Regions from separate parts of the Janthinobacterium amylolyticum genome, predicted to be linked through region 1. Evidence: predicted binding sites of a transcription regulator. Region 1 holds the regulator's gene; the other holds the start of a gene.
What was found. The regulator LexA, encoded in region 1, represses DNA repair genes until DNA is damaged. The targets are predictions, from matches to a motif close to ACTGTATNNNNATACAGT.
Positions count from the first base shown of each region.

Region 1 (11,470 bases):
CTGGCCCTGGGCGTGGCTGTCGGCTTGCCGATGCTGCTCGATTCCGAGCCGAAAGCCCCTTTCAACGATATCGCCATCGACATCCCGTCGAAGGAAAAAGCCGCGCCGGCACCTGCACCCGTGCCGGCCGTCCCGGCCCAGGCCGCGGCAAGCAATGGCCTGGACCAGTCCGAGGAAATCGTCGACACGCCGCTGCCGCCGGCGGCCAAGCCGGCGCCAGCGCCAGCACCCGTGCTTGCCGCTGCCCAGCCAGCTCCCGTCAAGCCCGCGTATGTGGAGCCGAAACCGGAGCCGAAACCGGAGCCGAAGCCCGAGCCCAAGCCGGTCAAGGTGGAGCCGAAACCTGAACCGAAACACGAACCGAAGCCGGAACCGAAGCACGAGCCCAAGGCGGAAACCAAGCCTGAGCCCAAGCATGAGGTGAAACCGGAAGCCAAGCCCGAAGCGAAACCTGCCAAGCCGGCGCAGTCTGCCGACGATGCGGCGCGCGCACTGGCGATCCTGGAAGGCAAGCCCGTGGAGAAGCCGCAGGAAAAAGCCCACGATGCCGGCAGCGGCAAGTTCGTGGTGCAGGTGGCGGCCCTGGCGACGCAGGACAAGGTCGACGAATTGCAGGACAAGCTGCGCGAAGCAGGCATCAAGTCGTACACGCAGAAAGTCTCCAGCCCTGCTGGCGAGCGTATCCGTGTGCGGGTGGGCCCGTTCGGCAGCCGCGAAGACGCGGAAAAGACACGCGCCAAGCTGCAAAAGCTGGGCCTGGGCGGTTCGCTGGTGCCAGCGTGATCATGCAAGGCTGAGCGCGCGTGACGATCTTCGATTACCTGGTGCTGTTCGTGCTGGTGACGTCCGTGCTGATCAGCATGATGCGTGGCCTGGTCAAGGAAATACTGTCATTGGTCAGCTGGATCGTGGCCTTCGTCATTGCCAACGCCTATGGCGCCACCCTGGCGAAATTCCTGCCGGAAGCCGTACCGGGCGAAGCCATCCGGTTATTGCTGGCCTTCGTCGTGCTGTTCATCGGCGTGCGTATTCTGATGGGCTTGCTGTCCATGACGGTCGACGCGCTTGTCAAGGTGACGGGCCTGAGCCTGGCCGACCGCACCCTGGGCAGCCTGTTCGGCCTGGCGCGGGGCCTTGTGATCGTGCTGACCGCCGTCATCTTGTGCGGTATGACGACCATCCCGCAGCAGCCATTCTGGAAAAACGCGCTGCTCAGCCCGGTCGCGGAACAGGGCGCGCGCGCCATCAAGCCTTATCTGCCTGCCGCTTACGCGCAGCATGTGAAATTTTGAATTTTTTTTAAAATCAGTAGCACAGTTTAGGAGCACACCATGTGTGGCATCGTCGGCGTCGTTTCCCATCAACCTGTCAATCAATTGCTCTATGATGCATTGTTGCTCTTGCAACATCGCGGTCAGGATGCGGCAGGGATTGCGACCAATCACAGCAGTATGTTTTCCATGCACAAGGCCAATGGCCTCGTACGTGACGTCTTCCGTACGCGCAACATGCGTTCGCTGCAAGGCACCACCGGCATCGGCCACTGTCGCTACCCGACGGCCGGTTCGTCGAGCGAAGAGGAAGCACAGCCGTTTTATGTGAATGCGCCGTTCGGCATCACCCTGGCGCACAATGGCAACCTGACCAACTGGGAGCAGTTGAAACAGGAAATGTTCAAGAACGACCGCCGCCACATCAATACCGATTCCGACTCGGAAGTGCTGCTCAACGTGCTGGCGCATGAAATCCAGGAAGCGACGACGGGCCTGAACCTGGACCCGGAAGCCATCTTCAAGGCCGTCACCGTGCTGAACCGCCGCGTCAAGGGTGGCTACGCCGCCGTCGCGCAAATCGCCGGCGTGGGCTTGCTGGCCTTCCGCGACCCGCACGGCATCCGTCCGCTGTGCCTGGGCATCAATGAAACGGAGCAGGGTCCTGAATACCTGATCGCTTCCGAATCCGTGGCCCTGGAAGGCATGGGCTTCCGCTTCGTGCGCGACATCGGTCCTGGCGAAGCCGTCTTCATCGACGCCGACAAGCAATTGCACAGCGCCCAGTGCGCCGACAATGCCAGCCTGAATCCGTGCGTCTTCGAATTCGTCTACCTGGCGCGTCCCGATTCCGTCATCGACGGCGCTTCCGTGTACGCCACGCGCCTGAAAATGGGCGAATACCTGGCCGAAAAGATCCGCACCGAATTGCCCGGCGTGCATATCGACGTGGTCATGCCGATTCCCGATTCCTCGCGACCGGCCGCCATCCAGCTGGCCATGGCGCTGAACATCGAGTACCGCGAAGGCTTCATCAAGAACCGCTACATCGGCCGTACCTTCATCATGCCGGGCCAGGCGGCGCGTAAGAAATCCGTGCGCCAGAAGCTCAACGCGATTCCATCCGAGTTCAAGGATAAAGTCGTGCTGCTGGTCGACGACTCCATCGTGCGCGGCACCACCAGCCGTGAAATCGTGCAGATGGCGCGCGAAGCGGGCGCGACTAAGGTCATCTTCGCCTCGGCCGCGCCACCGGTGATCTACCCGAACGTGTACGGCATCGACATGCCGACGCGCGACGAATTGATCGCCTACGGCCGCACGACGGAAGAAGTGTGCCGCGAAATCACGGCCGACTACCTGGTGTACCAGGATATCGAAGCGCTGAAGCAGGCGATTGCCGACGTCAACCCGGCCCTGACCAACTTCGAGGCATCGTGCTTCGATGGCGTCTACGTGACGGGCGACGTGTCGCAGGAATACCTGGACCGCCTGGAATATGCGCGCCACCATCCGAAGGCGGCAGCGCCCGAAGATACGCCGCGTTCCCAGCTGAACCTGAACCTCGCTACTACCGAGGCTTGATACTGGGCCCGGCTATTGCCGGGCTTTTTTTTCGGGGTCAGACCCGCCGGGGGAGTGCGCGCCAGTGGTGCGCATTCCGATCCCGAAGGGACTGACCCCAGCACTTGCCTTGGGTTAAGCGGCAAGACGAGTATTTGGAACTTCCACCATGACTACCAAAAAAAACTACGGCTTCACCACCACCATCCTGCACAACGACCGCCGCAAGGGCATCGAGCACGGCTCCTTGCACAAGCCCGTGCACACTTCCGTTGCCTTTGGCTACGCCGATGCGCGCCAGCTTGCTTCCGTGTTCCAGGGCAAGGAGCCAGGCTTCCGCTATGGCCGCCAGGGTAACCCGACCGTTTCCGCGCTGGAAGACAAGGTCAACAAGATGGAAGACGGCGTGGCGACTTTGTGCTTCGCCACCGGCATGGGCGCCATCGGCGCCGTGGTGCAGTCGCTGTTGCGCGCGGGCGACCATGTCGTCTCGTCGGCGTTTTTGTTTGGCAACACCAACAGCCTGTGGCAAACGGTGACGGGGCAGGGCATCGGCGTGTCGTTCGTCGACGCCACCGAGGTGGCCAACGTGGCGGCCGCCATTACGCCGGCCACGCGCATCGTGTTTGTGGAAACCATCGCCAATCCCCGTACGCAGATCGCCGACCTGAAGAAAATCGGCGACCTGTGCCGTGAAAAAGGCATCCTCTACATCGTCGACAACACCATGACGACGCCGTATCTGTTCCGCCCGAAAGCCGTGGGTGCGGGCCTGGTGGTGAACGCCTTGACGAAATCCATCGGCGGCCACGGCAATGCGCTGGGCGGCAGCCTGACGGATACGGGCGTGTTCGACTGGACGCGGTACCCGAACATCTTTGAAAATTATAAAAAGGCGGCGCCGGCGCAGTGGGGCATCGCGCAAATCCGCGCCAAGGCCTTGCGCGATTTCGGCGCCTCGCTGGGTCCGGAAGCGGCGCACCATATTGCTGTCGGCGCGGAAACCATGGCCTTGCGCATGGACCGCACCTGCTCGAACGCCCTGGCGCTGGCGACCATGCTTGCCGCCGACCCACGAGTGGCTGCCGTGCATTACCCGGGCCTGGCGTCGCACCCGCAACATGCGCTGGCGACGGACCTGTTCCGCAGCTATGGTTCGCTGTTCAGCTTTGAGCTGAAGGATGGCATCGACTGCTTCGATTTCCTCAATCGGTTGAACCTGGCTATTCCCGCGAGCAACCTGGGCGACACGCGCACCCTGGTGATTCCTGTCGCCCACACGATCTTTTATGAGATGGGCGCCGAGCGCCGCGCCAGCATGGGCATTGCCGAGTCCTTGATTCGCGTGTCTGTCGGTATCGAAGATGAAGCAGACTTATTGGAAGATTTCAGCAACGCACTGGACGCATAAGCAGCCGCGCACCATGTAAAAAGGGCCGCGACAGTGATGCTGTCGCGGCCCTTTTTTACGTGCGGCAATTTAATGCCAGCTGCGCATCAAGCCTACCGCCAAACCTTCCAAAGCAAACTCGTCTTCCGGCGACACGGTGATCACCTTGAAGTCGGGGTTTTCCGGCAGCAGTTCGATGACGGAACCGGTTTTTTTGTAGCGCTTGACGGTGACTTCGTCGCCGATGCGGGCGACGACGATCTGGCCGTTCTTGGCGCTGTCGACCTTTTTCACGGCCAGCAAGTCGCCATCCATGATGCCGGCGTCGCGCATGGACCAGCCGCGCACCTTCAGCAGGAAGTCGGGCTTGGCCGAGAACAGGGCAGGGTCGACGTTGTAGCTCGCTTCCAGGTTTTCCTGCGCCAGGATGGGCGAGCCGGCCGCCACCCGGCCGATCAGCGGCAGCGACATCAGCAGCGCTGCCGGCACCTTCGATGGCAGGGTTTCTGCGGCAGCGCCGATCAGGCGGATGCCGCGCGAGGTGCCCGGCGAAATCTCGATGGCGCCCTTGCGGGCCAGGGCCTGCAAATGCTCTTCGGCCGCGTTGGCCGATTTGAAGCCCAATTCATTGGCGATCTCGGCACGGGTGGGAGGGAAACCCGTATTTTCAATCGCGTCCTTGATCAGGTTCAGGATTTGTTCTTGTCGTGCTGTCAGCTTGATCATGAGCGGTGGGTGCATACTAAAATGCTGTCTATATGAACAGTCTGTATTTTTGTACAGTATCGTCCACTATGCAAGGGGATTTCCGTATTTTGGGCGGATTTCGCAAGAAATACTTGTGCACCGATGAAAAGCGGCGCGGCGCGCGGACTTTTCGGGTGCAGGTGGAAGGAATGATTGAAACGTTTGCAAAAGGCGGTTATAATCTTCGGCTGACCTTCCCACACCCGTCTTGACGCCGGGGTGGGCGATTATCAATCCGACCTGAAGGAGTTTGCATGCGTCATTATGAAATAGTCTTTATCGTCCATCCGGACCAAAGCGAGCAAGTGCCCGCGATGATCGAACGCTACAAAGCCAGCGTAACCACCCGCGGCGGTTCGGTTCACCGCGTGGAAGATTGGGGCCGCCGTCAAATGGCTTACTCGATCCAAAAGCTGCCTAAAGCACACTACATCTGCCTGAACATCGAATGCGACAACGAGACCCTGGTCGAGTTGGAAACAGCATTCAAATTCAATGATGCCGTGTTGCGTCACCTGACCGTTAAAATGAAGAAAGCTGAAACAGCTCCTTCGCCGATGATGAAATCGGTACAACGCGAAGACGCGGCCAAAAGCCACCGCACCGAAGCACCAGCAGCCGCTCCAGCCGCTCCAGCCGCAGCAGCAGCTTAATTCTTGACCAGGATCGTGCGCTGAACCAGCTACAAGTAACCGCCATCATTGCCGAGCGCGAAATATTGCGCTATACCCCGGCAGGGCTGCCGATTGTGAATGCAGTATTGCAGCACAGTTCGCAGCAGATGGAAGCAGGGATTGCCCGTTTGACCGAGTTTGATGTTGCCGCGCTAGCCGCTGGCGAAATCTCAGGCCGGTTCAGTCAGGCAAACTTGGGTGGGGTGTATCAGTTCACGGGTTTCCTGGCCAGGAAGAGCCGCAACAGCAAGAGTTTGGTGTTTCACATCATTGATTTTAGTGCAGTCAATTCTGACTAGCGCATTTTAGATACAGGAGCCTGACATGGCATTCGGTAAAAAGTTCGACAAAAATAAGCTCAAGCTTAAAGAAAAACGCAAACAGCAAAACCCGTTGTTCAAACGCAAGAAGTTCTGCCGCTTCACCGCAGCTCACGTTGAGCAAGTCGACTACAAAGACGTCGACACGCTGAAAGACTTCGTCCAAGAAAACGGCAAGATCATGCCAGCACGCCTGACCGGTACCAAAGCGCACTACCAGCGCCAAGTTGACACCGCAATCAAGCGCGCTCGCTTCCTCGCGCTGCTGCCATACACCGATCTGCACCACGCTTAATCGGTCAGATATTCCTGGAGAAGAACTATGCAAATCATTCTGTTAGAAAAAGTTGTTAACGTCGGTAACCTCGGCGAAGTCGTCAAAGTCAAAGACGGTTACGCACGTAACTTCCTGATCCCGCAACGCCTGGCACGTCGTGCCACGGCAACCGCTGTGGCTGAATTCGAAGTCAAGCGCGCCGAACTGGAAAAAGCTGCTGCCGCCAAACTGGCCGCATCGCAAGCCCAGGGCGAAAAACTGAGCGGCCTGACCGTTCAAGTTGCTCAAAAAGCTGGTGTTGATGGCCGTCTGTTCGGTTCCGTCACCAACTTCGACATCGCTGAAGCGCTGACCAAGCAAGGTTTTGCTGTTGAAAAAGCACAAATCCGCATGCCTACCGGCCCGTTGAAGATCGTTGGCGAGCACAACGTTTCGGTTGCTCTGCACACCGACGTGGTCGTGGAAGTTGTTATCGCTGTCGTACCAGACGCGAACGCGTAATCGTCTGCGGGCCTGGCCCGCAAGCGCTGCCGCACTATGAAAAGCCGGGTTCGCCCGGCTTTTTTGTGGCCTTTTTTTCCGCGATTTTTCGCCCTTTTTTTTTGCCCTGACGCCGAAGCGGGTATAATTCGCGCCATGAACGCCCCCTCTGATCCGCAACTGGATTCCCTCCGTATTCCGCCGCATTCGATCGAAGCAGAACAATCCGTCATCGGTGGTCTGCTGCGCGACAATGCCGCGTATGACCGCATCGCCGACTTCATGCATGCGGAGGATTTCTATCGCTATGACCATCGCATCATCTTCGAGCAAATCGTCAAGATGGTTAACGCTTCCAAGCCAGCCGATGTCATTACTGTTTTTGAAACCCTGACCCAGCTCGGCAAGGCCGAGGATGTGGGCGGACTCGCTTACCTGAACGCCATGGCGCAAAACACGCCATCGGCCGCGAACATCCGGCGCTACGCCGAGATCGTGCGCGACCGCGGCGTGCTGCGCAAACTCATCACCGTCGCTGACGATATTTCCGGCACGGCCTTCAGCCCGCAAGGCAAGGAAGTCAAGCAGATGCTTGACGAGGCCGAGTCGAAGATCTTCGCCATCGCCGAAGAAGGCGCGCGCGGCGCCCAAGGCTGGACCGCGATCCAGCCCCTGCTGACGCAGGTGGTCGAGCGCATCGATGAGCTGTACAGCCGCGACAACCAGAGTGAAATCACGGGCGTGCCCACCGGTTTCATCGACCTCGACCGCATGACCTCCGGTCTGCAGCCGGGCGACCTGGTGATCGTGGCGGGACGTCCTTCGATGGGCAAGACGGCGTTTTCCGTCAACATCGGCGAAAACGTGGCCATCGACAGCGGCTTGCCCGTGGCCGTGTTCTCGATGGAGATGGGCGGCGCCCAGCTGGCCATGCGTATGCTGGGCTCCGTGGGACAGCTGGACCAGCACCGTCTGCGTACCGGCCGCCTGAACGATGAAGACTGGCCGCGCCTGACCAACGCGATTCAAAAGATGAACGACGCCCAGTTGTACATCGATGAAACGCCGGCGCTGAACTCGATCGAATTGCGCGCCCGTTCGCGCCGTCTGTCGCGTCAATGCGGCAAGCTGGGCCTGATCATCGTCGATTACTTGCAACTGATGTCGGCAAATACTCCGGGCGATAACCGCGCCACGGAAATTTCCGAAATTTCGCGGGGCTTGAAAGGCCTGGCGAAAGAACTCGGTTGTCCCGTGATCGCGCTGTCCCAGCTGAACCGCTCGCTGGAACAACGCCCGAACAAACGTCCGGTCATGTCCGACTTGCGCGAATCGGGCGCTATTGAGCAGGATGCCGACGTGATCCTGTTCATTTACCGCGACGAGGTGTATAACCCCGACTCGCCAGACAAGGGGACGGCCGAAATCATCATCGGCAAACAACGTAACGGTCCAATCGGCAGCATCCGCCTCACCTTCATGGGGCAGTACACCAAATTTGGCAATTACAGTGGTGGCCTGGCGCTTTACCAAGGCGACTAACACAGCAGCACTGATATTCCATTGGCCGCCCCCGACAACGGGGCGGCTTTCTGTAGTAAATAACACGACTCAATGCTTAACGGAGAATGACATGTTTGGACGCTTGATGCCCACTGAGGGCAAGTTTTTTGAATTGTTTAACCAGCACGCGGAACTGTGCGTCAAGGGCGCAAAAGAGATGCTCGGCCTGATGACCAATTTCGACGACCTGGAAAACCGCGTACATGCGATTGAAAGCATCGAGAAACAGGCGGACAAAGTCACCTACGCCACCGTGGAAATGCTGCACAAGACCTTCATCACGCCGATCGACCGCGATGACATCCATCAGCTGATCACGCGCCAGGACGACATCCTCGACCTGCTGGAAGATGCGGCGCAAACCGTGTCGCTGTACGACCTGAAAGCCGTCACGCCGGAAGCCAAGCGCCTGGCCGAACTGGTACTGGCGTGCACCGAGAAAGTCCGCGACGCCGTGGCCATGCTGCACAACATGGATAACTCGCGCAAGATCGTCGCCATCTGCGAAGAGATCGACCGCCTGGAATCGGACGCCGACCACGTGATGCGCGCCGCCATGTCCAAGCTGTTCCGCGACGAACCGGACGTGCGCACCCTGATCAAGCTGAAGGCGATCTATGAAATTCTGGAAACCGTGACAGACCGTTGCGAAGATGTGTCCAACATTATCGAAGGCATCATCGTCGAAAACGCGTAACAGCGTCTGTCCTGAAACAGAATCAGAAAAGAAAAATCCATGCAAACCATCCAAATGAGCATCTACGTGCTAGGCCTGCTCGTCATCCTTGCACTGCTATTTGACTTCATGAACGGCTTCCACGATGCCGCCAACGCGATCGCCACGGTGGTCTCGACAGGCGTATTGAAACCGCAGACCGCGGTTGCCATGGCTGCCACCTTCAATTTCGTCGCCATCTTCGTCTTCCACCAGCTGACCGTGGCCGCCACGGTGGGCAAGGGGACGATCGACCCCGCGGTGATTGACCAATATGTGATATTTGGCGCCCTCATGGGCGCCATCGTGTGGAACCTCGTCACCTGGTACTACGGCATTCCTTCGTCGTCCTCGCACGCCCTGATCGGTGGCCTGGTGGGCGCCGCTGTGGCCAAGTCCGGCACGGGCGCGCTGATCTCGGCCGGCCTGTGGAAAGTCGTGCTGTTCATCGTGCTGTCGCCGGTGCTGGGCTTCCTGTTCGGTTCGCTGATCATGCTGCTGGTGTCGTGGATCTTCGTGCGCTCGACGCCGCGCAAGGTCGACAAATGGTTCCGCCGCCTGCAGCTGGTTTCGGCCGCGGCGTACAGCCTGGGCCACGGCGGCAATGACGCGCAAAAAACCATCGGCATCATCTGGATGCTGCTGATCGCCGCCGGCTATTCGAGCACCACCGACGCCGTGCCACCGCTGTGGGTCATCATCTCGTGCTACACGGCCATCAGCTTCGGTACGCTGTTCGGCGGCTGGCGCATCGTCAAGACCATGGGCCAGAAGATCACCAAGCTCAAACCGGTCGGCGGCTTCTGCGCTGAAACGGGCGGCGCCATCACCCTGTTCATCTCGACGGCCATGGGCATTCCCGTGTCGACCACGCACACCATCACGGGCGCCATCGTCGGCGTCGGCTCGGCACAAAAAATGTCGGCCGTACGCTGGGGTGTCGCCGGCAACATCGTCTGGGCCTGGATCTTCACGATTCCTGCCTCGGCATTCGTTGCGGCGATCGCCTGGTGGATTGGCCGGCACATCATGTAATGGATAGCCAGCGCCAGTAAGAAGGGAGCCTCGCGGCTCCCTTTTTTTTTGCCTACTGGCCGCGTGGACCCTTGTCGCCGCCTTGATGCGGCTTCAGGCCATCATTCTGGCGGATCGCGCCTTTATCATGTTCCGCTTGCTGGCGGATCTTGTTTGCTTCCTGCTGGGCTTGCTGGTCTTCCCGCTGTTGCTGCTCACGTGGCGTATCGTGGGGTTTGCTCATGGCGCTCTCCTTGAATGATGAGTGTCCATGATGCCGCGTGGCGGTCTGTGCCACCGTTCGGTGCACAACATAGCGCCGGCCGCAGTTGCTCACGCCAGTTCCACCGTCAGCCCCTCGTACGCGAGGAAGACTTGCAAGCCGGCCAGGCGGCCCGCGTGGCGGCCCATCACGTCGGCAAACACGGCTTCGAGCTGCTCGTCGCTGCGCGTCGGTTCGTGGTGGGTGCAGTACAGGCGCCGGGCGCCGCAGCGCAGGGCCAGCTCGAACGCGGCGTCGAAGGTGCCGTGGCCCCAGCCCTGCTTGGCCGGGTATTCCTCGCGCGTGTAGGAGCAGTCCATGATCAGCGCGTCGACACCGGCCACCAGCGCGTCGATGCCGGCCTGGCGCTGCGCATTGCGCGCGGCGCAGGCCGCGTGTTCGGCATGGCCGGGCGGGTGCAGGTTGTAGAACGGTTCATGGTCGCCGCTGAAAAACAGCGAGGCGCCGGCGCAGTCGATGCGGTAGCCCAGATTGATGACGGGGTGGTTCATTTCCGCGCCGCGCACGCGCGCGCCGCCCACGTCGATGGTTTCGCCGGGCGCCACGGTGCGGTAGTCGATGCTGGCCGCCATGGCCGCTTCGCTGACGGGGAAATAGCTGTCCTGCAGCTGCACCGCCATCACGTGCTCGATGCCGCGCCCGGCCACCGCATCATAGGCGCCGTGCAGGCGCATGCGGTTGCCGGCCACGAACAGGGGCGAGAACATCGGCAGGCCGTGGATGTGGTCCCAGTGGCTGTGGGTGATGAAGACGTGGGCGTCCACCGGCTGGCCGGCCGGTAGCTGCTGCGCCAGCGCAAAGATGCCGCTGCCCGCATCAAGGATGATCAGGCTGTCGTTGTCGGTGCGCACCTCGATGCAGGTCGTGTTGCCGCCATAGCGCGCCGTGCGCGGACCGGGGGAGGGGATAGAGCCGCGGACGCCCCTGAACGTGAATTTCATCCAGTACCTTGTTACTGTGTAATTATTGTTGATTCTATTCTAATTAATGAGATTGGCGGCAACATTTGTGTGTGTTGCAATAGAGAAAGTTATTTCATTTTGTTGTGACTAAGTAATGTACAGTGCGCGGGGTGGCCGGTACACTGGCGCTTGCCAACTTCTCCTTTTTTGCTCGCCCATTACCTGATTGCCGCCACCATGCCTCAGCTTCAACCTGAGAAAATCGCCCACA
Region 1 is NZ_JBNYXL010000007.1:354,035-365,504, forward strand. It holds gene ACQ4WR_RS17285 (SPOR domain-containing protein) at 1-783, shown strand, start outside; gene ACQ4WR_RS17290 (CvpA family protein) at 804-1,292, shown strand; gene purF (amidophosphoribosyltransferase) at 1,332-2,855, shown strand; gene ACQ4WR_RS17300 (cystathionine gamma-synthase family protein) at 3,004-4,245, shown strand; gene lexA (transcriptional repressor LexA) at 4,315-4,950, opposite strand; gene rpsF (30S ribosomal protein S6) at 5,226-5,624, shown strand; gene priB (primosomal replication protein N) at 5,645-5,944, shown strand; gene rpsR (30S ribosomal protein S18) at 5,970-6,260, shown strand; gene rplI (50S ribosomal protein L9) at 6,288-6,743, shown strand; gene ACQ4WR_RS17330 (replicative DNA helicase) at 6,879-8,264, shown strand; gene ACQ4WR_RS17335 (DUF47 domain-containing protein) at 8,356-8,982, shown strand; gene ACQ4WR_RS17340 (inorganic phosphate transporter) at 9,022-10,035, shown strand; gene ACQ4WR_RS17345 (hypothetical protein) at 10,088-10,258, opposite strand; gene ACQ4WR_RS17350 (MBL fold metallo-hydrolase) at 10,348-11,238, opposite strand; gene ACQ4WR_RS17355 (HD domain-containing phosphohydrolase) at 11,437-11,470, shown strand, end outside.

Region 2 (11,470 bases), on a different contig from region 1:
AAAGCCCGCGAGATGAAAGAATTGCTCCAGGAGATAGTCCTGTTGAGCGACAAGATCACGCTGGTCGAGCGCCTGGAAGCTGGCGTACGCACCCCGTCGTTCAGCATCAACCGTGCAGGCTCCGACATCGGCGTGCGTTTCGCCGGTGTGCCGATGGGCCACGAATTTACCTCGCTGGTGCTGGCGCTGCTGCAAGTGGGCGGCCACACCATCAAGTTCGACGAGGCCGTGATCGAGCAAATCCGCAACCTCGACGGCGACTACGAATTTGAAACGTTTATTTCGCTCTCCTGCCATAACTGCCCGGAAGTGGTGCAGGCATTGAATGCGATGTCGGTGATCAACCCGCGCATCAAGGTCACCACCATTGATGGCGGCGTGTTCCCGCAAGAAGTGGAAGAGCGCCGCATCATGGCCGTGCCGATGATGTTCCTGAATGGCGAACACTTTGGCCAGGGCCGCACGAATGTCGAGGAAATCCTCGCCAAGCTCGACACCAATGCCGGTGCCCGCCAGGCCGAAGCGTTGAACAAGAAAGACGTGTTTGACGTGCTGATCGTCGGCGGCGGCCCTGCCGGCGCGGCAGCGGCCATCTACGCGGCCCGCAAAGGCATCAAGACGGGCGTGCTGGCCGAGCGTTTCGGCGGCCAGGTACTCGATACCCTGGCGATCGAAAACTTTATTTCCGTCAAGGAAACCGATGGTCCGAAGTTCGCCATGGCGCTGGAACAGCACGTCAAGGAATACGAGGTCGACATCATGAATACCCAGCGCGCCGCGAAATTGACGCCGGGCAAGCTGGTGCAGATTGAAACGGCGAATGGCGCCGTGCTGAAAGCCAAGACCGTCATTCTGGCCACCGGTGCGCGCTGGCGCGAAATCAACGTGCCGGGCGAGAAGGAATACCGCAACCACGGTGTCGCCTACTGCCCGCACTGCGATGGTCCTTTGTTCAAGGGCAAGCGCGTGGCCGTGATCGGCGGCGGCAACTCGGGCGTGGAAGCGGCGATCGACCTGGCCGGCCTGGTGAAACACGTGACCCTGATCGAGTTCGGCGCGGAATTGCGCGCCGATGCAGTGCTGCAACGCAAGCTGCACAGCCTGCCGAACGTGACCGTGATCACCTCGGCGCAAACCACCGAGATCCACGGCGACGGCAAGATCGTCAATGGCCTGAGCTACACGGACCGCGTCAGCGGCGAGTCGAAGAAGGTCGAGCTGGAAGGCGTCTTCGTGCAAATCGGCCTGGTGCCGAACACGGAGTGGCTGAAGGGCACGGTGGCACTCTCGCGCCATGGCGAAATTGAAGTCGATGCCCGCGGCCAGACCTCGATCCCCGGCGTGTTCGCTGCCGGCGACGTCACCACGGTGCCGTACAAGCAGATCATCATCGCCACCGGCGAAGGTGCCAAGGCAGCGCTGTCCGCCTTTGACCACCTGATCCGCTCGGACGACGAGGAAGTGGTCGACGAGTCCGCAGCCAAGGAAGCACTGACGGCGTAATGATTCAGCGGTATCAAGAAAAACCGGAGTGGCCGCAAGGCTGCTCCGGTTTTATTTATGCGCGCAGCAAACTCAGCTACCCGCGTACTGGGGATTGGCGGCGACATACACCTTGATGCCATCGACAGGCATGTCCTGCGGTGCGATCGCGGCCAGGGCGAAGACGGTTTTGTTGCTGAAGGTTTGCACGTGCCACGTAAAACGCTGGCCGGCGCGCGCGATGGTGACGGTTTCGCCGCGCGTGACATTGATGTGGCGCGTGTCCGCCTGCAGCTCGATGGTGCGCTGGGCCGCGCCGTGGTGGGCCGCGCTGCCATAGTCGGCGGCCGTGCCGGTCGGGCCGGCGGCGAGGGTGGACGTGGCAAACATGGCGCACAGGATGGCCAGGGCGCTGCGGTGGGTGTTCAACATGCGGATCTCCAGGATAGGCGTGGCGTGCCGGTAAGCCGCCGTGTGTCGCCATTTGTTATACAGGCTGCGCCGGGATCGCCGGCGCGGACAAGCCGGCATCGTAAGCGCAAGCTGCCGGATCTGCAAAGCTGTATTTCCTGTCTATATTTCCACCGTGGCCGCCAGCGGCACCTCCGGCGCCAGGTGGCTGGTCAGCACGATGCACTGGCGCGCCAGACGGGCTGGCTCGGCCAGGCGCGCGCGCAGGTGCGCCATGGCGGCCGCATCGAGTCCATTGAAGGGCTCGTCGATCAGCAGCAGGCGCACGGGCAAGGCCAGGGCCAGCGCCAGTTGCAGTTTTTTATGCTGGCCCAGCGACAGGGCGGTGATGCTTTGCTGCAAAGACGACGTCATGGCAAAGGCGCCCAGTTCCCCGTTCAGCAGGGCCTGGTCTGTGCCCGGATACAGGGCCAGGTGCAGGTCGAGAAATTCGTGTACTTGCAGCCAGGGCAGGGCGGGGGCATCGCCGCCGCAATAGAAGGCTTGCGCGCGGTAGGCCAGCGGCAGGCGGGCGCTGTCGATGTCATCGAGGCGGATGCTTCCCCGTGCGGGCAGCAGGGCGCCGCCCGCCAGTTTCAGCATGGTGGTCTTGCCGGCGCCGTTGGCGCCGCGCAGCCAGGTGATGCCGGGGCCGAATTGCTGCGCGAAGCGCTGGAACACGCTGTGCGTGGCGAAATGAAAATCGAGCTGTTCTATCCGCAGCACGGGAGAGGGGGCATTCAATTCCATAATTCGCTTCCGATGGCGCTCAAGGCAAGGATGGAGAAAACGACGAGGGCGACGCGCCCGCGCGCCGTCAGGCGGGGCAGGCCGACGATGGCCAGCAGGGCTGCGCTGGCCGTGATGGCGTAGACGCTGCTCACGCGCTGCAGCAGGACGGCTGGGTCCAGGCAATACAGCAGGACGCCGGCCCCCAGCAGCACGGCGCCGGCGGGCAGCAGGCTGAAGGCGCAGGCCAGTCGGATCAGGCCGCGGCTGGAGAGGGGCCAGGCGTTCAGCGACGGGCGCAGCACGGCGATCTGTTCGCGCACGGCCTTGTCGCCCCGGTCCGTCAACAGGATCAGGCTGGCGCTGGCCAGCAAGCCCAGCAATGGGGCGGGCACGAGCGGCACACGCAGCAGCCAGGCCAGCATGCCGGCGCCGGCGCTGGCCAGCAGCACGCTTTGCTGGATGCCGATGACGTTTTCATTGCGCCAGAACGGCAACCAGAACAGCTGGCGCCACAGGAACAGGGTGTGCCAGCGGGGCAGGCGCGGCACGTAGGTGTGCATGGTGGGCGCGCGTGCCCGTTGCGCTGGGCGCGGTGCGCGCAGGCGCAGGGCGATGATGCAACTTGTTAAGATCCAGGCCAGCAACCAGACGCCAGCGGTGGCCGCCATGCCGCCTACGGCAACCGGGCGCAGCCAGGGCGGCGACTGCAGCAGCCAGATGCTGGCCGACACAGCATAGGCGATGCCCAATGGCAGCATCAGCAGGCCGGCCACGGCCACATCCGCCTGCCAGCGCAGGCGCGGCGGCAGGGGCAGCTGGCGCAGCCAGGCGGCTGTAGTGGCGGGCAACAGCCGCTTGCGCAGCAGCCAGGCGGGCAGGCAGGTAAGCAGCGCTTGCGCGCCCAGCAGACCCAGCGCGGCGGGCCAGGGCAAACGCATGGCAAGAAAGCCGGGCAGGGCGATTACGCTGAGCAGGCCCAGCAGGACAGGGCCGGCAAGGAAAAAGACAATTTCCATGGAACTCGTCAGGCTGGCGGCAAATTGCAGCAAAGCATGATGGGCCAGGCGCAGCCGCAGGGCGATGTAGGGATGAGTGCGGCGGGACAAGCGCATGCGGTCGGAAGCGAAGTCAGGTGAGCGCTGATTTTAACAGCCGGGGTCAGGTCCGCCGCAGCGCTACCTTGCAGCTTCAAGCCAAGGTTTGCGAAATCTGATCGCAGAATGGGAAAAGCCCTTCGGTTCAGAGAACCAAAGGGCTTTTCTTTTATTGGCGGAGCGGACGGGACTCGAACCCGCGACCCCCGACGTGACAGGCCGGTATTCTAACCAACTGAACTACCACTCCAAGCTCGTATGATCTGTGTTGCTGATCCATGAAGCACTGGATAATTTTCTGTTTTGGTGGGTGCTGAGAGGCTCGAACTCCCGACCTACGCCTTGTAAGGGCGCCGCTCTACCAACTGAGCTAAGCACCCGCATACCCAGAAAACTATCCCGACGTTTGTCACCACGTCTGGAAGAGGCACTATTATAGGGGGCGCTATGCCGCTTGTGCAACTATTCTTATGGGATAAAAGCAGATATTTTGCTGAAAAACGCAAAAATGTTCGGAGGAGGGGCGGTGGGCGCATTTTCTGGCCCGGAAATGGGAAAAGCCCTTCGGTTCAGAGAACCAAAGGGCTTTTCTTTTATTGGCGGAGCGGACGGGACTCGAACCCGCGACCCCCGACGTGACAGGCCGGTATTCTAACCAACTGAACTACCACTCCAAGCTCGTATGATCTGTATTGCTGATCCATGAAGCACTGGACAGTTTTCTGATTTGGTGGGTGCTGAGAGGCTCGAACTCCCGACCTACGCCTTGTAAGGGCGCCGCTCTACCAACTGAGCTAAGCACCCGTTGCTTGTCTCAGAAAACCATCCCGACGTTTGTCACCACGTCTGGAAGAGGCGCTATTATAGGACGGCTAAAATCCTTGTGCAAGCGCTTTTTTCACATTATTCCGTGATATTCCACTGCGACAGCATCCAGGCCATGTTGAACGCGCTTTCCTGGATGGCGTTGTAGCGGCCCGATGCGCCACCGTGGCCGGCGCCCATATTTGTTTTCAGCAGCAGGGGATTGCTGTCCGTTTTATGCGCGCGCAGCTTGGCCACATATTTTGCCGGTTCCCAGTACATCACCTGGCTGTCGTTCAGGCCCGTCGTCACCAGCATGGCGGGATAATCCTTGCGGGCGATGTTGTCGTAGGGCGAGTAGCTGAGCATGTAGTCATACGCGGCCTTCTGGTTCGGGTCGCCCCATTCCAGATATTCGCCCGTGGTCAGCGGCAGGCTGGCGTCCATCATGGTGTTCATCACGTCGACAAAGGGCACGGCCGCGTGCACGGCGTGGAACAGTTCGGGGCGCTGGTTGACGACGGCGCCCATCAGCAAGCCGCCGGCGCTGCCGCCCTGGATGATGAGGCGGTTCGCACTCGTCCATTTTTCGCGCACCAGGTAGTCGGCGCTGTCGATGAAGTCATTGAAGGTGTTTTTCTTCTTCATCAGCATGCCATCCTCATGCCACGCTTCGCCCATGTCCGTGCCGCCGCGGATATGCGCCTGCGCATAGATGACGCCCCGTTCCAGCAGGCTGATGCGGCTGATGGCGAAACTGGCTTCCGTGGAAATGCCGTAGGAACCATACGAATACAGCAGCAGCGGGGCGGAGCCGTCGAGCTTGACGCCCTTCTTGTAGACGATCCACAGCGGCACTTGCACGCCATCGCGGGCTTTGACCCACAGGCGCTGCGTGGTGTAGCGCGCCGCATCATAGCCGCCGACGATTTCCTGCTGTTTCAGCACCGTGCGCTTGCCATCCTTCATGCTGACGTCGATGACGGTAGGCGGCGTCACAGGCGACTGGTAGGACATGCGAAATTGCGTGGCGGCATAGTCGGGCGTGCCGGCCGCCGTGGCCAGGTAGACGGGGTCGTCGAACTGCACCGTCTTCCAGTTTTTCTGCGCGAAATCATAGATGCGCGCACGGTTCAGGGCGCGCGACTTTTCCATTACCACCAGGTAGTTCTGGAACGCATCGATGGACTGGATGACGGCATCCTTGTTGTGCGGCACCAGCGGCTTCCAGTGCTTGGGCTGCGGCTGCGACAGGGGCGCGCTGACGATGCGGAAGTTTTTCGCATCCTTGTTGGTGAGGATGTACAGCTGGCCGTCGCGGTGCTCGACGCTGTAGCGGTGGCCCTTTTCGCGCGGCAATACCGGCTGGAAACTGCCCTGCGGCGTATTGGTTGGCAACAGCTGCACGTCGCTGGTATCCGTGCTGCGCGAGCTGAGCACAAAGAAACGCTGGTCGCGCGTGCGGCCCACGCCAATGGCGAACTGTTCCACAGGCTCGTGATACACCTGCTGTGGCGTGCCGCCCAGGGCCAGGCGGAACAAGCGGTCCGAGCGCTTGGTGGTGGCGTCTTCCTGGGCCAGCATCAGGGTGGCATTGTCCGCCGCCCAGGCCAGCGACGTGACGCGCGGCATGGTGTCGGTAAGCAGCTTGCCGGTTTTCAAATCCTTGACATGCAGGTCGTATTGGCGGAAACCTGTCGTATCCGTGGTGTAGGCCAGCAATTGTTCATTCGGGCTGACGGCAAACGCGCGCACGGCAAAGAAGGTGTGGCCGTCTGCCAGCTGGTTCTGGTCCAGCAAAATTTCTTCGGCGACGCCCGCATCATAGGCACCCTTCGCACCCACGGCGCGCCGGCAGTGCAGCGGGTATTGCTTGCCCGCTTCCATGCGCGTGTAATAGTAGAAATTGCCCATGCGCACAGGCACAGACAAGTCCACTTCCTGCATGCGGCCCTTGATCTCGGCGTAGATCTTGTCGGCCAGCGGCTGGATCGGGGCCGTGACGGCGGCCGTGTAGGCGTTTTCCGCATTCAGGTAGTCGATCACGGCGGGATCGGTCTTCTTTTGCAGCCAGCGGTAGTCGTCCGTAACGACGGTGCCGTGGCGGGTTTCCTGCCAGGCGGTTTTGGCGGCGACAGGGGCGTCGGCAGCCAGCGCGGATGGCGATAGCGTGGACAGCAGCAGAGCCGGCAGCATGGATGTGCAGACGGCAAGGCGGCGCAAGGCGTGATGGGCGATAGACAAGGCAACTCCCTAGGTTTCGTTATTGTGCGGAGATTCTATTCTTGCCAAATAGAAAAGCCAATGCTGATTTCAATCAATACGGTTCCTGCTTGCATCTGCGCTCGTTTCCGGCGATACTGTATAAAACAACAGTGTTTAACCGTATTCTGCCTGTGGAATGTCCTTTCCCTCTGGCAGGCCGACCCGCCGCGAGGTGTCCTTGAGCCCATCTGCCCCCACCCTGCCTCAGTCATCCGCGCCGCACCAGGTGGCTGCCCGCCGCTGGATCGCGCACCTGGACATGGACGCTTTCTTTGCCTCCGTGGAATTATTAAAATATCCGGAATTGCGCGGCGAGCCGGTGGTGATCGGTGGCGGGCGCTTGCAGCAGCCCGTGCTGCAGGAAGACGGCACGCGGCAGTTTGCCCGCATGCGCGACTACGTGGGACGCGGCGTGGTCACCACGTCGACCTATGCGGCGCGCGCGTTTGGCGTGTTTTCCGCCATGGGCATCATGAAGGCGGCCAAGCTGGCGCCGGACAGCATCCTGCTGCCGGCCGATTTCGAAGCCTACCGCGACTATTCGGCGCGCTTCAAGCAAGCCGTGGCCAATCTGTGCCCGATCATCCAGAACGTCGGCATCGACGAAATCTATGTCGACCTGACGGAACATGGCGAGCAGGCGCCGGCCATGGCGGCGCGCCTGAAGGCGGCCGTGTTCGAGGCGACGGGGCTGTCGTGCTCGATCGGGCTGGCGCCGAACAAATTGCTGGCCAAAATCTGTTCCGACCTGGAAAAGCCGGACGGGCTGACCATCCTGGCGCCCGAGGATATCGCCACGCGCGTGTGGCCCCTGGCGGCGAAAAAGATCAATGGCATCGGCCCGAAGGCGACGGCCAAGCTGGAAGCCTTGGGCATCGTCAGCATCGGCGAACTGGCGCAAGCCGACATGGCCATGCTGCGCACGCAGTTCGGCGACCTGTACACGGGCTGGCTGCGCCAGGCGGCGCTGGGCATCGATGACCGCCCCGTGCAGACGAGCCGGGAAACCAAGTCCGTCAGCCGCGAAACGACGTTCGAGCGCGACTTGCAGGTGGTGCGCGACCGCGCCACCCTGTCGGAAAAGCTGGAAAGCCTGTGCACGCGCGTGGCGGGCGACCTGGACAAGCAGTCGCTGGCGGGGCGCACGGTGGGCATCAAGCTGCGCTTCGAGGATTTCAGCACCGTCATGCGCGACATCACCCTGCCCAGCGCCACGGCGGACGCCGCCGCTATCCTGCGCGCCAGCCGCGACTGCTTGCGGCGCGTGCCGTTTGAAAAGAAAATCCGCCTGCTGGGCGTGCGCATTTCGGCCCTGTGCGACCCGGCCGTCGTCACGCGGCAGGCACCCGCCCAGGCCGAGCTGTTTCCCGCCCTGTAGCGGCGTTTCCCCTGATCACAAGCACCGCGCCAGGCTGCGCTTTTGACGGCATGACCGCGTCGAAAGTGTAGAATGGCGTTCCCCTGGCACTACTGAAACAAACGGAAGACAAAAACTATGTGGTTCAAGAATCTTCAGATTTACCGCCTGCCCGCACCATGGGCTTACACGCCAGAACAACTGGAAGAGGCGCTGTCCTCGAACAAATTTACGCCGGCGACCAGCATGGATCTGATGCGCCAGGGCTGGGATACGCCACGCCCGAACGGCGGCCTGGTCCACGTGGTCAACAAGCAGATGCTGATCCTGCTGGGCACGGAAAAGAAATTGCTGCCAGCCACCGTCATCAACCAGGTGGCCAAGGCCCGCGCCGCCGAGATGGAAGAAGCGCAAGGTTTTGCGCCCGGCAAGAAAGCCATGAAGGAATTGAAGGAGCGCGTCGCCGACGAACTGTTGCCGCGCGCCTTCAGCATCCGCAGCAACGTCTGGACGTGGATCGACCCCGTCAACGGCTGGCTGGTGGTCGATGCCGCCAGCCCGGCGAAAGCCGATGAAGTCATCAAGCTGCTGCTCAAAGCCGTGGATAAATTGCCGCTGGAAAGCCTGCGCGTGCAGCGCTCGCCCGTGGCGGTGATGACGGAATGGCTGCAGGCCGACGATGCGCCTGCCGGCTTCACGGTCGACATGGATACGGAATTGCGCGCCACCGGCGAGAGCAAGGCCACCGTGCGCTACGTGCGCCACACCCTGGAAGCGGACGACGTGCGCCGTCATATCGCGGCCGGCAAGCAGTGCACGCGCCTGGCCATGACGTGGAACGACAAGATCTCCTTCGTGCTGACGGAATCGCTGGCCATCAAGAGCGTCAAGCCGCTTGACGTGATCAAGGAAACGGAATCGAGCACAAAGAACGACGAAGAGCGTTTCGACGGCGACGTGATGCTGATGACGGGCGAGCTCTCCAAGCTGATGGCCGACGTGGTCGAGGCATTGGGCGGCGAAGCGACGGCGTAAGCGTCGTCATGCAGGAACAAAAAAGGAGCTGCGGCTCCTTTTTTTTCGCCTGGGCAATCTGGCGGCACATAAAAAAAGCGCCTTGCACGGTGAAGTGCAAGGCGCTTTCTGGACAAGCTAATTTAAGACATCACATTAGAACTTGTAGCTACCGGTGAAGTAGAACGAACGCATCATTGGATCAGCGTAGCGTGGATCGAAACCAACCTGGTGGCCCGACGAAGCGCGCAGCGACAGCGGCGGTTCACGGTCAAACAGGTTCTTGATACCAGCGCGCAGCGTCACAGCCGAGTTGAAGGCATAGCGGCCTTGCAGGTCGACGGTGGTGTACGACGGTACTTGCAGGCGGATCGTTTCCAGGGCCTTGGTATCGACGTTCAGAACCGAAGCGGCTGCATCGGTGTAGCCGTTACGATAGCTGACAACCATGGTGCTGGTCAGTTTGCCGGTTTCCAGGCTCATGTTCAGCTTGACCAGGTTACGGAACGTGACTGCATCGGTGATACCGAAGTAGTTCATGTTGGTCGTCCACTGATTCTTGGTGCCTGGCACGGTGTAGTCAGCCTTGAGCATGTGGGTGCCGCTCAGGTTGGCCGTGAAGTTACCGAAATCAAACTTGTGGCGACCGGTCATGTCCCAGTCGATACCGCGGTTATGCGTCTGGCCGATGTTCATCGACAGCGATTTGAACGCATAGTAGGTATTGCCGGTCGATGGCTCGGTGTAGGTGCCGAACAGGTCTTTGTACAGCGCTGGATTGCCGAAAGCCTGGGTTTCGCTGACTGCCGATACCGCGTCGGTGATTTTCACGTCCCACAGGTCGGCGCCGAACGAGAATGCCGAGCTAGGTTCGATGCGGAAACCGACGGTGTATTGCTTCGATTTTTCCGGCTTCAGGTTTTCGTTACCACCAGACAATTGGTTGTACTGCGTGGCTGCTGGACGGCACAGGGCATCGCCTGGGAACGGGCAGTTCCATGGTTTTGCGGTGAAGCCGTTGTTGACCAGCGGCTGGCCGATGTCCAGCATGCTCGGTGCCTTGAAGCCCGTGCCGTACGAACCGCGCAGCAACACTTGCTGCACTGGCTGCCAACGTGCCGTCACTTTGTAGGTGCTGGCGCTTTGGTCTTTACCGATGGACTTGTTGATGACACCGTTGTCGATCTTGGTGATGGTGTCGTAACGGCCAGCCAGGCTCACTTCCACCGTTTTGGTGACAGGTGCCAGCAACTCGGCGAACACGCCGTAGGTTTCACGGCTCAGGTCGTAGCGTGCCGAGGTGTTGAAGTTGTAGATCGTGTCGCTGCTCGCGCCGCTCGATGGCGATTGCTCATACTTGTATTCGCGGTAGTCGCCGCCGATACCGATATTGGCCTTGCCGCCTGGCAGGGTGAACAGTTCACGCGAACCGTGCGCATCGATACCGCGCATGGTGGTCGATGCCGTACGGATCGAACCGTTGAATTGCGACTTGTCGATCAGGTTCTGCAGTGCTGGCGATGTGTTGCCGGCAGGAATGAACGGATTGAACAATGGGTTGGTTTGCATGGCCTTGAAATCTGCGTTCTTGGCATACCCGCCCACATAGCGCTCGTCGATGGCGTTTTGCGACCAGGTCAGGCCCGATTCCACGTTCCACTCGCCGACTTCGCCTTCCACGCCGACCACGAAGTGCTTGGTGTCGGTGATGGTGTTGCTGGCGCGGGTGCCCCAGTCAGCCATGCGGTAGTTGGCGGTAACGGATTTCACATCGTCATGCTGTGCTTGCGTCAGGCCCGGGCGTACGTACTGGTTGTACAGCGCGCTGTCCTTGGCGATGCTGATAGGCACCGGGTTGGCAGCGATACGCGCGGTCAGGTCGAAGCGCGACAGGGCTACTTCGGCAAACGCATTCAGGTTGTCCGACAGTTTGTAGGTACCGCGGGCGAACAGGCTGTCGCGTTTCGATTCTGGAACGATTTCAACCGTCGAGCCGCCGTCAAAGCCGCAAGCCTTGTCGTTGGTTGCCGTGACGTAGTTGGTCGGGCCGCAGTTGCCGTTGGCTGCCAGGTACGGGTTGAACATGACCGACGAGCTGGCCTTGTTGTTGAAGGCGACCGTGGCGTTGGCTGGTGCGGTCGAGGTGCTGGTACGGTCGTAGATGTAGTTCTTGCCGCCGTAGCTGACAGGAATGTACGACGAGCGGGCGAACGAGCGGTCCGTTGCCTTCAGTTTCGATTGCTCATCGTGGCGGTACGATACCAGCACGTTG
Region 2 is NZ_JBNYXL010000012.1:137,014-148,483, forward strand. It holds gene ahpF (alkyl hydroperoxide reductase subunit F) at 1-1,503, shown strand, start outside; gene ACQ4WR_RS23885 (CzcE family metal-binding protein) at 1,576-1,914, opposite strand; gene ACQ4WR_RS23890 (ABC transporter ATP-binding protein) at 2,056-2,682, opposite strand; gene ACQ4WR_RS23895 (hypothetical protein) at 2,673-3,770, opposite strand; tRNA gene ACQ4WR_RS23900 (tRNA-Asp) at 3,932-4,008, opposite strand; tRNA gene ACQ4WR_RS23905 (tRNA-Val) at 4,063-4,138, opposite strand; tRNA gene ACQ4WR_RS23910 (tRNA-Asp) at 4,356-4,432, opposite strand; tRNA gene ACQ4WR_RS23915 (tRNA-Val) at 4,487-4,562, opposite strand; gene ACQ4WR_RS23920 (S9 family peptidase) at 4,662-6,806, opposite strand; gene dinB (DNA polymerase IV) at 7,006-8,205, shown strand; gene ACQ4WR_RS23930 (recombination-associated protein RdgC) at 8,323-9,219, shown strand; gene ACQ4WR_RS23935 (TonB-dependent receptor) at 9,355-11,470, opposite strand, start outside.
Region 2: dinB (DNA polymerase IV) is a predicted target of LexA. The motif match lies at 6,922-6,939, and genes of this name have one in related genera.